Linked DNA regions of Alloalcanivorax dieselolei B5. The protein of the gene in region 1 binds, or shares a complex with, the protein of each later gene. Links are inferred from orthologs where the notes say so. Each region holds a gene or a part of one and is shown in the gene's direction. Other genes may lie near its edges.

Region 1 (4,262 bases):
GCCCGGGCCGGCGCCCTGCTCCCCTATCGGGTCAAGTCAGGACGCCCCCGGAAACATATATCCTTGCCGCTTCCCGTGCCCGCCCACCCAATCAGAAACGCTCGTTGCGCCCGGTTACCGTGAAAAAATGGCCTCCGATGCGCGATCGGAACGCTGATGACAGACTCATGTCGGCCGCGGCAGGCCAACGGCGACGCGCAGCGACCATTCGCCGTCAAGATAAGACCGCCCGCCCCGCCCGACCATGATGACGTCGCGAGAACTCCCACCGGAGCGCGACGCTGCAGCATGACCTCCCGGGCCGCGTCAATGCCCGGCAGGTTGCCGACAACCTAAACAGGCGGACTGCAGCCAGGCTGAAGACAGAGAACCGGTATACAGACAAACCAAAGTTTACCCGGTCCGGCGCCAAGCAAATCCGAGCGCCGGGCACAGCGTGAAGCACAACCACGGGGCATGACATCCCCGACGCAACACCAACGGAACGACTTCCTAAATCCGGAGGAGAAAGAGTAGCGAACAGGCAGAATCATCATCGTCGTCTCCGCGCCTCAAAGCGCCGTAAACACGTGACGTTAATGCCTTTGCGGCTTTTCCTCGTTCAGGGTCAGGGTCTGATACCGGCACCAAGCCGGCCCGCTGCATGCCGCCACGAAACAACGTGGTAGCATAATGAAACGTATGTTGATCAACGCCGCCCATCCCGAAGAGGTTCGGGTGGCCCTGGTGGACGGCCAGCGTCTTTATGACCTGGATATCGAGCACCGCTCCCGCGAGCAGAAAAAAGCCAATATCTACAAAGGCAAGATCACTCGCATTGAACCCTCTCTTGAAGCCGCTTTCGTGGACTTCGGCGCCGAACGCCATGGTTTTCTGCCGCTGAAGGAAATTTCCCGTCAGTACTTCACCAAGGATCCCAAGGACATCCAGGGTCGCATCAATATAAAGGATGTGATCAAGGAAGGTCAGGAAGTGATCATCCAGGTGGACAAGGAAGAGCGCGGCAACAAAGGCGCCGCCCTGACCACCTTCATCAGCCTGGCCGGCCGTTACCTGGTGCTGATGCCCAACAATCCGCGCGCCGGCGGCATTTCCCGCCGTATCGAGGGCGAGGAACGCCAGCAGCTCAAGGAAGCCCTGGCCAGCCTCAAGCTGCCCGATGAAATGGGCGTGATCGTGCGTACCGCCGGTCTCGGCCGTGGCGCCGAGGAACTGCAGTGGGACCTGGATTACCTGCTCAAATTGTGGGACTCCATTTCCGAAGCATCGCAGTCCCGCAAGGCCCCGTTCCTGATCTATCAGGAATCCAATGTCATCATCCGCGCCATCCGCGACTACCTGCGCAAGGACATCGGCGAGGTGCTAATCGACTCCGAGAAGGTGTTCGAGGAAGCCCAGGCCTTCGTCCAGCAGGTGATGGCCGACTACAAGCACAAGATCAAGCTGTATAACGAGGAGATCCCGCTGTTCTCCCGTTTCCAGATCGAATCCCAGATCGAGACCGCGTTCGAACGGGAAGTGAAACTGCCTTCCGGCGGCTCCATCGTTATCGATCCCACCGAAGCGCTGGTGTCCATCGACATCAACTCCTCCCGTGCCACCAAGGGCGCGGACATCGAGGAAACCGCCCTGCAAACCAACCTGGAAGCCGCCGACGAGATCGCCCGGCAACTGCGGTTGCGGGATATCGGCGGCCTGATCGTGGTGGACTTCATCGATATGGGGCCAGCCCGCAACCAGCGCGAAGTGGAAAACCGCATGCGCGACGCCCTGGAAGCGGACCGTGCCCGCATCCAGCTGGGCCGTATTTCACGCTTCGGTCTGCTGGAACTGTCCCGTCAGCGGCTGCGCCCCAGCCTCGGCGAGACCTCCAGCATCGTTTGCCCGCGCTGTAATGGCCAGGGCCATATCCGTGACGTGAAGTCCCTGGCGCTGAGCATCCTGCGCCTGATCGAAGAAGAGGTGATGAAGGAGCGCACCGGCGAAATCCAGGCCCAGGTACCGGTGGCCGTGGGCACCTTCCTGCTCAACGAAAAACGCCCCGTGCTGCGCGATATCGAAACCGCGCACAACGCCCGGGTGGTGGTGATCCCCAACCCGAACCTGGAAACGCCCCACTTCCTGGTCGAACGGATCCGCGACGATCAAGTCAAATCGCAGACCAGCCACGAGCTGGAACTGGTGGACAACAGCGCCGAGGAGCCCGTCACCAATACCCAGGAAGCCCCGGCGAAACCCCAGGAGCCGGCGGTCAAGCTGATCACTCCGGACACCGCTCCGCCAACGCCCAAGGCGCAGCCGGCCGCCGCGGCCCCTGCACCCGCGGCCGCACCGGCGGCGGCCGAAAGCGCTCCCGGCCTGTTCGCCCGACTGCTGGGCTGGTTCGCTGCCGTGTTCGGTGGCGGTGCCGGGCAGGAACAGAAACAGCAATCCAAGGGCGGCCAGAAAGACGGACGCCGCCAGCAGGAGCGCGCTCCGCAAAACCGTGACCAGCGCGACAACCGCGACAAAGAGCGCGGCCGCCGTCAGCCGGAGCGGGGCAACAACCGCAATAATCGCAACCGGCGGGATGACTCGGAGCAGCAGGACGATAACCGTCGTGGTAACCGTGGCAACCAGAATCGCAACCGCAACAAGGCGGAGGGTCGCGACGGTGACAACGCCGGCGGCGGCAATAACCGCCGCGGTCGCAACCGTGGCGGCGACCGCTCCTCGGACAACAAAAGCACGGACAACAAGTCCAGCGACGCCAAGTCCAGCGATACCAAGGCCACTGATGCCAAGGCGAATGAAAGCCAGGGCCGTCAGGAACGCCGTGGCGAAGGCCCCAAAGCCAACCGCCGCCAGGAAGCCAAGGATGATCGTCCGCTGCGCGAACGCGAACGACCGCGCAAGAGCCAGGACGACCGCAAGGCCCCGCAGCAGGACGCTCAGCAGCAGCGCAAGGAAGAGCCTCGCAACGACGGCAACAAGGCCGCCGCGCAACGGGACAACGGCCAGCGCCGCAATGATCAGCGCCAGCAAAACGCCGGCCGTGGCGAGTCCCAAGCGGACGACAAGCAGGATGCCGGTAACGGCGGCGCTCCGGTTCAACCACCGTTGATGACCAGTGAGGACAATACGCCGGGACGCGATCAGGAACGCGGCGACAGCCGTCCGCCCAAGGCCAAGCTGGTGCCAGCCCAGGAAGGGGCCCACGAAGGCGGCGAAGGCAATGCGCAAGCCGAGCAGGCACCGGCCCAGGCCAATCCGGCTCAGGCCAAACCTGTCCAGGATGGCGATGCCAGCAAAGACGCTCCGGCGGAGCAACAAAAGGACAGCTCCCGGCAGCAACACGACAAGCCGGTAAGCAAGCCGCAACAGCCGGAACAGGAAACCAAGCAGGAAGCGCCGAAGCCCGCCGCCGAAGCGCCGGCCCGGGACGAGAACCCGGCGGCCGCAGCCGAAGCGGAAGAGCAGTCAGTACCGCGTGCCGGCAACGATCCGCGCCAGCGTAACCGCCAGGCCGCGGCCCAGGCCCAGGCCGAGACCAAGCCGCAAGCGTCCGAGCCGGAACACACCAACGACGGCCCGGCCACGCAACCGGAACCCGTTACCAAACCGGTAGTGGAAAAACCGGCGGCGCCGGCGGCGGAAGAACCGCAACCGGCGGTTGAGCCAGCCCCTGCTCCAGTCAAGGCCGCGGAGAAAGCGCCGGAAAAAGCCGAGGACAGCAAGCCGGTCCCGGCCGAGCCGCCGAAACCGGCAGCGCCGACGGTTGAACCGGAAACGGAACAGAAAGCCGAGCCGAAAGCGGAACCGACGGCCGCAACGTCCCCCACGGACGACGCCAAGCCGGAAGTTGACAGCAAACCGGCGGAAGCGGCAAAGCCGTCGGTCAGCGCGGAACAGCCGGCACCGGCGAGCGACGCCCAAGGCACCGGCTCCGAAGCCGCGCCTCAAGCGCCGGCCGCCGCTCCGCAGGGCCGGGCCAGCAATGACCCGCGCCTGCGCCGTCGTCAGCAACAGCAGCAGGCGGCCGCCGCGGCGGACAGCACCAAGGACGCCGACACCGGCGCCTGATGTCCTGATCCTTCAGGCATGAAAAAGCCCTCGCCGGGTTACCGGCGAGGGCTTTTTTTATTTCACCATGACTCCAGCACCGAACTTCGCTGGACTACGCCGCAGCCCGATACAGCAGGTTTATCAATAACTTAGGCGGATTCATCATATGCCGGTGCTTTCTGAAACTTGACCCGGCTTCCACCCGCTTGGCTCCCAAC
Region 2 (3,209 bases), 1.2 Mb from region 1 along the record:
GGGGGTCGGAGAAGTACTGGAGGATGGGCGAATAGCGCCTCGTCGTCTGGTATCGGAGTGACCCGAGCGGGTCGCGCAAGCAGGACGGCAGCTATAAATATGCATGGCTGACCGTGACCAATATTGCATATTGGAGTGTATGAAATGGCTTTGAGCGTCGAAAAGAAAGCGGAAATCCTGAAGGAATTCGGTCGTAAGGAAGGGGACTCTGGTTCCCCGGAAGTGCAGGTTGCCCTGCTGACCGAGAACATCAACCAGCTGCAGGGTCACTTCAAGGCCCACAACAAGGACCACCACAGCCGTCGTGGTCTGATCCGCATGGTTAACCAGCGCCGTAAGCTGCTGGATTACCTGGCTGGCAAGGATCGTAGCCGCTACCTGCAGTTGATCGAGCGTCTGGGGCTGCGTCGCTAAGCCCTGGTCATGTTCGATTCACGACGGAAGCTCGGCCATGCCGGGCTTCTGTTGTTTTTGGCGTACCGAAAAAGCAGTGATGAATGCCGGGACGATCCATGGTGAATGAAGGCTATGGCGCCCACGGAGCCAGGGTTATGATGCCCTGGCAAAGACTGATGGAAGAGTGAAGAGAAGAGACGAGAGATATGTTCAATATAGTGCGCAAAGAGATTCAATACGGCGCGGATACCGTGGTGCTGGAAACCGGGCAAATCGCCCGTCAGGCCACCGCCGCCGTTATGGTCACCATCGGTGACACCCAGGTCCTGGTGACCGTGGTAGGCAAGAAAGAAGCGGATCCCGGTAAGGGCTTTTTCCCGTTGACCGTGAACTACCAGGAAAAAACCTATTCCACCGGCCGTATTCCCGGTGGATTTCTCAAGCGTGAAGGTCGTCCCAGCGAGAAGGAGACCCTCACCTGCCGCCTGATCGATCGCCCGATCCGGCCGCTGTTCCCCAACGGTTTCATGAACGAAGTGCAGATCGTTGCCACCGTCATGTCCTCCAACAAGAACCAGGATCCGGACATCGCCGCCATGATCGGCACTTCCGCCGCTCTGGCCATTTCCGGTATTCCGTTCAACGGCCCGATCGGCGCCGCCCGGGTGGGCTTCAAGGACGGTATGTACCTGCTCAACCCCAGCTACTCCGAGCTGGAAGATTCCCTGCTCAACTTGGTGGTGGCGGGTACCGAGCCGGCCGTGCTGATGGTGGAGTCCGAAGCCCAGGAGCTGAGCGAGGACCAGATGCTGGGCGCCGTGCTTTACGGCCACCAGGAAATGCAAACCGTTATCCAGGGCATCAAGGCATTTGCCCAGGAAGTGGGCGCCCCGGCTTGGGAGTGGCAGGCGCCGGCGGAAAACGCCGAGCTGAAAGCCGCGATCAAAGCCAAGTACGAAGGCGCCCTGGCCGAGGCGTACACCATCACCGAAAAGCAGGCGCGCTACACCAAGGTGGGTGAGCTGCGTGACGCTTGCGTGGCCGAGTTCGTCACTGACGACGAGAACAGCCCGGAAGCCGGCGAAGTGAAAAGCCTGTTCGGCAAGATCGAGAAGAACGTGGTGCGTGAAGGGGTATTGTCCGGTAAATCACGTATCGACGGTCGCGCCCTGGATCAGGTTCGCGCGATTGACTGTAAAGTCGGTTTTCTCAACAAAACCCATGGTTCCGCCCTGTTTACCCGTGGTGAGACCCAGGCCATCGTTACCGCCACCCTGGGTGGTATGCGTGATGCCCAGTTCATCGACGCTCTGGAAGGTTCCCGTCAGGACCACTTCATGCTGCAGTACAACTTCCCCCCGTACTGCGTGGGCGAAACCGGCATGATCGGCTCTCCCAAGCGCCGTGAGATCGGTCACGGCCGTCTCGCCCGTCGCGGTGTGGAAGCGGTGGTGCCGAACGAGAAGGATTTCCCTTACACCATCCGGGTGGTCTCCGAGATCACCGAGTCCAACGGCTCCTCCTCCATGGCCAGTGTGTGTGGCACCTCCATGGCGCTGATGGACGCTGGTGTGCCTCTGAGCGCCCCGGTGGCCGGTATCGCCATGGGCCTGGTGAAGGAAGAGGACGGCCGTTTCGCGGTGTTGTCCGACATCCTCGGTGACGAGGACCACCTGGGTGACATGGACTTCAAAGTGGCCGGGACCGAGCGCGGCGTGACCGCGCTGCAGATGGATATCAAGATCGAGGGCATCACCGAAGAGATCATGGAGAAAGCGCTGGAGCAAGCTCAGCGCGGCCGACTGCATATCCTCGGCGAAATGGCCAAGGCGATCTCCGTGTCCCGTGACGAGGTTTCCGACAATGCGCCGACCCTGCTCACCATGAAGATCAATTCGGAGAAAATCCGCGATGTGATCGGTAAAGGTGGCGCGGTGATCCGGGCTCTGACCGAGGAAACCAGCTGTACCATCGACATCGAGGACGACGGCAGCATCAAGATCTACGGCGAGACCCGCGAAGCGGCCCTGGAAGCGCAGCGCCGCATCGAGGAAATCACCGCCGAGGCCGAAGTGGACAAAATCTACGAAGGCGAAGTGACCCGTGTGGTGGATTTCGGTGCTTTCGTGCGCATCATGCCCGGTACCGAAGGGCTTCTGCACATTTCCCAGATCGCCGAAGAACGTGTGGAGAAGGTCTCCGATTACGTGAAGGAAGGGGATGTGATCCGGGTGAAAGTGCTGGATGTGGACCAGCGTGGCCGCATCAAGCTGTCCATGAAGGAAGCGAAAGAAGGCTGATTGCGCTTAATCGCACTCTTTCGGGAGTTCAGTCGAAATTAAAAAGGCCCGCGGATGCGGGCCTTTTTAATGGTTCATCGCGGAATGACGGGAATGAGAGTCTCCATCGGGGCCCGGAAGGCCTCCGTGCAGACCCGCTTCGAGTGAACCGCCGCGTTCCGGACTCCAACGACGACGGACCTTTCCGGAGAGGGGAGAGGATGCCCTCTCCATCCCGCTGTCCCTGATGGAGGGCAATGCCAAATCCCGTCAAACCGCGATGAACTTTTTTAATGCCTGACCAAATGGTGCAGGGCTGATCCGCCGGCTACAACACCATGGCGGCGGTCCAGCCCGCCACCAGTAATGGCAGGTTATAGAACACAAAGGTTGGCATCACGGTGTCCCGGATATGGTCATGCTGGCCGTCGGCGTTGAGCCCCGCTGTGGGGCCCAGCGTTGAATCCGAGGCCGGTGAGCCGGCGTCTCCGAGTGCCGCCGCGCTGCCTACCAGGGCCGCGGTGGCCAGAGGGG

The links.
Region 2: the proteins of rne (region 1) and pnp are in contact, whole or in part, in a cryo-EM structure (PDB 9QH0), measured with the Escherichia coli proteins. The link is inferred for Alloalcanivorax dieselolei B5 from one-to-one orthologs.

The regions. Positions count from the first base shown.
Region 1 is NC_018691.1:3,043,757-3,048,018, forward strand. The notes cover bases 273-4,262. They hold rne (ribonuclease E), read left to right. Parts: upstream 273-672; coding sequence 673-4,062; downstream 4,063-4,262. UniProt on the Escherichia coli protein: Endoribonuclease that plays a central role in RNA processing and decay. Required for the maturation of 5S and 16S rRNAs and the majority of tRNAs. Also involved in the degradation of most mRNAs.
Region 2 is NC_018691.1:4,273,707-4,276,915, reverse strand. The notes cover bases 213-3,149. They hold pnp (polyribonucleotide nucleotidyltransferase), read left to right. Parts: upstream 213-602; coding sequence 603-2,696; downstream 2,697-3,149. Other genes in these bases: B5T_RS19115 (Na+/H+ antiporter family protein), read right to left, coding at 3,004-3,149; rpsO (30S ribosomal protein S15), read left to right, coding at 213-414. Also shown: tRNA pseudouridine(55) synthase TruB, read left to right, coding at 1-61; more of rpsO, read left to right, coding at 145-212; more of B5T_RS19115, read right to left, coding at 3,150-3,209. UniProt on the Escherichia coli protein: Involved in mRNA degradation. Catalyzes the phosphorolysis of single-stranded polyribonucleotides processively in the 3'- to 5'-direction. Also involved, along with RNase II, in tRNA processing.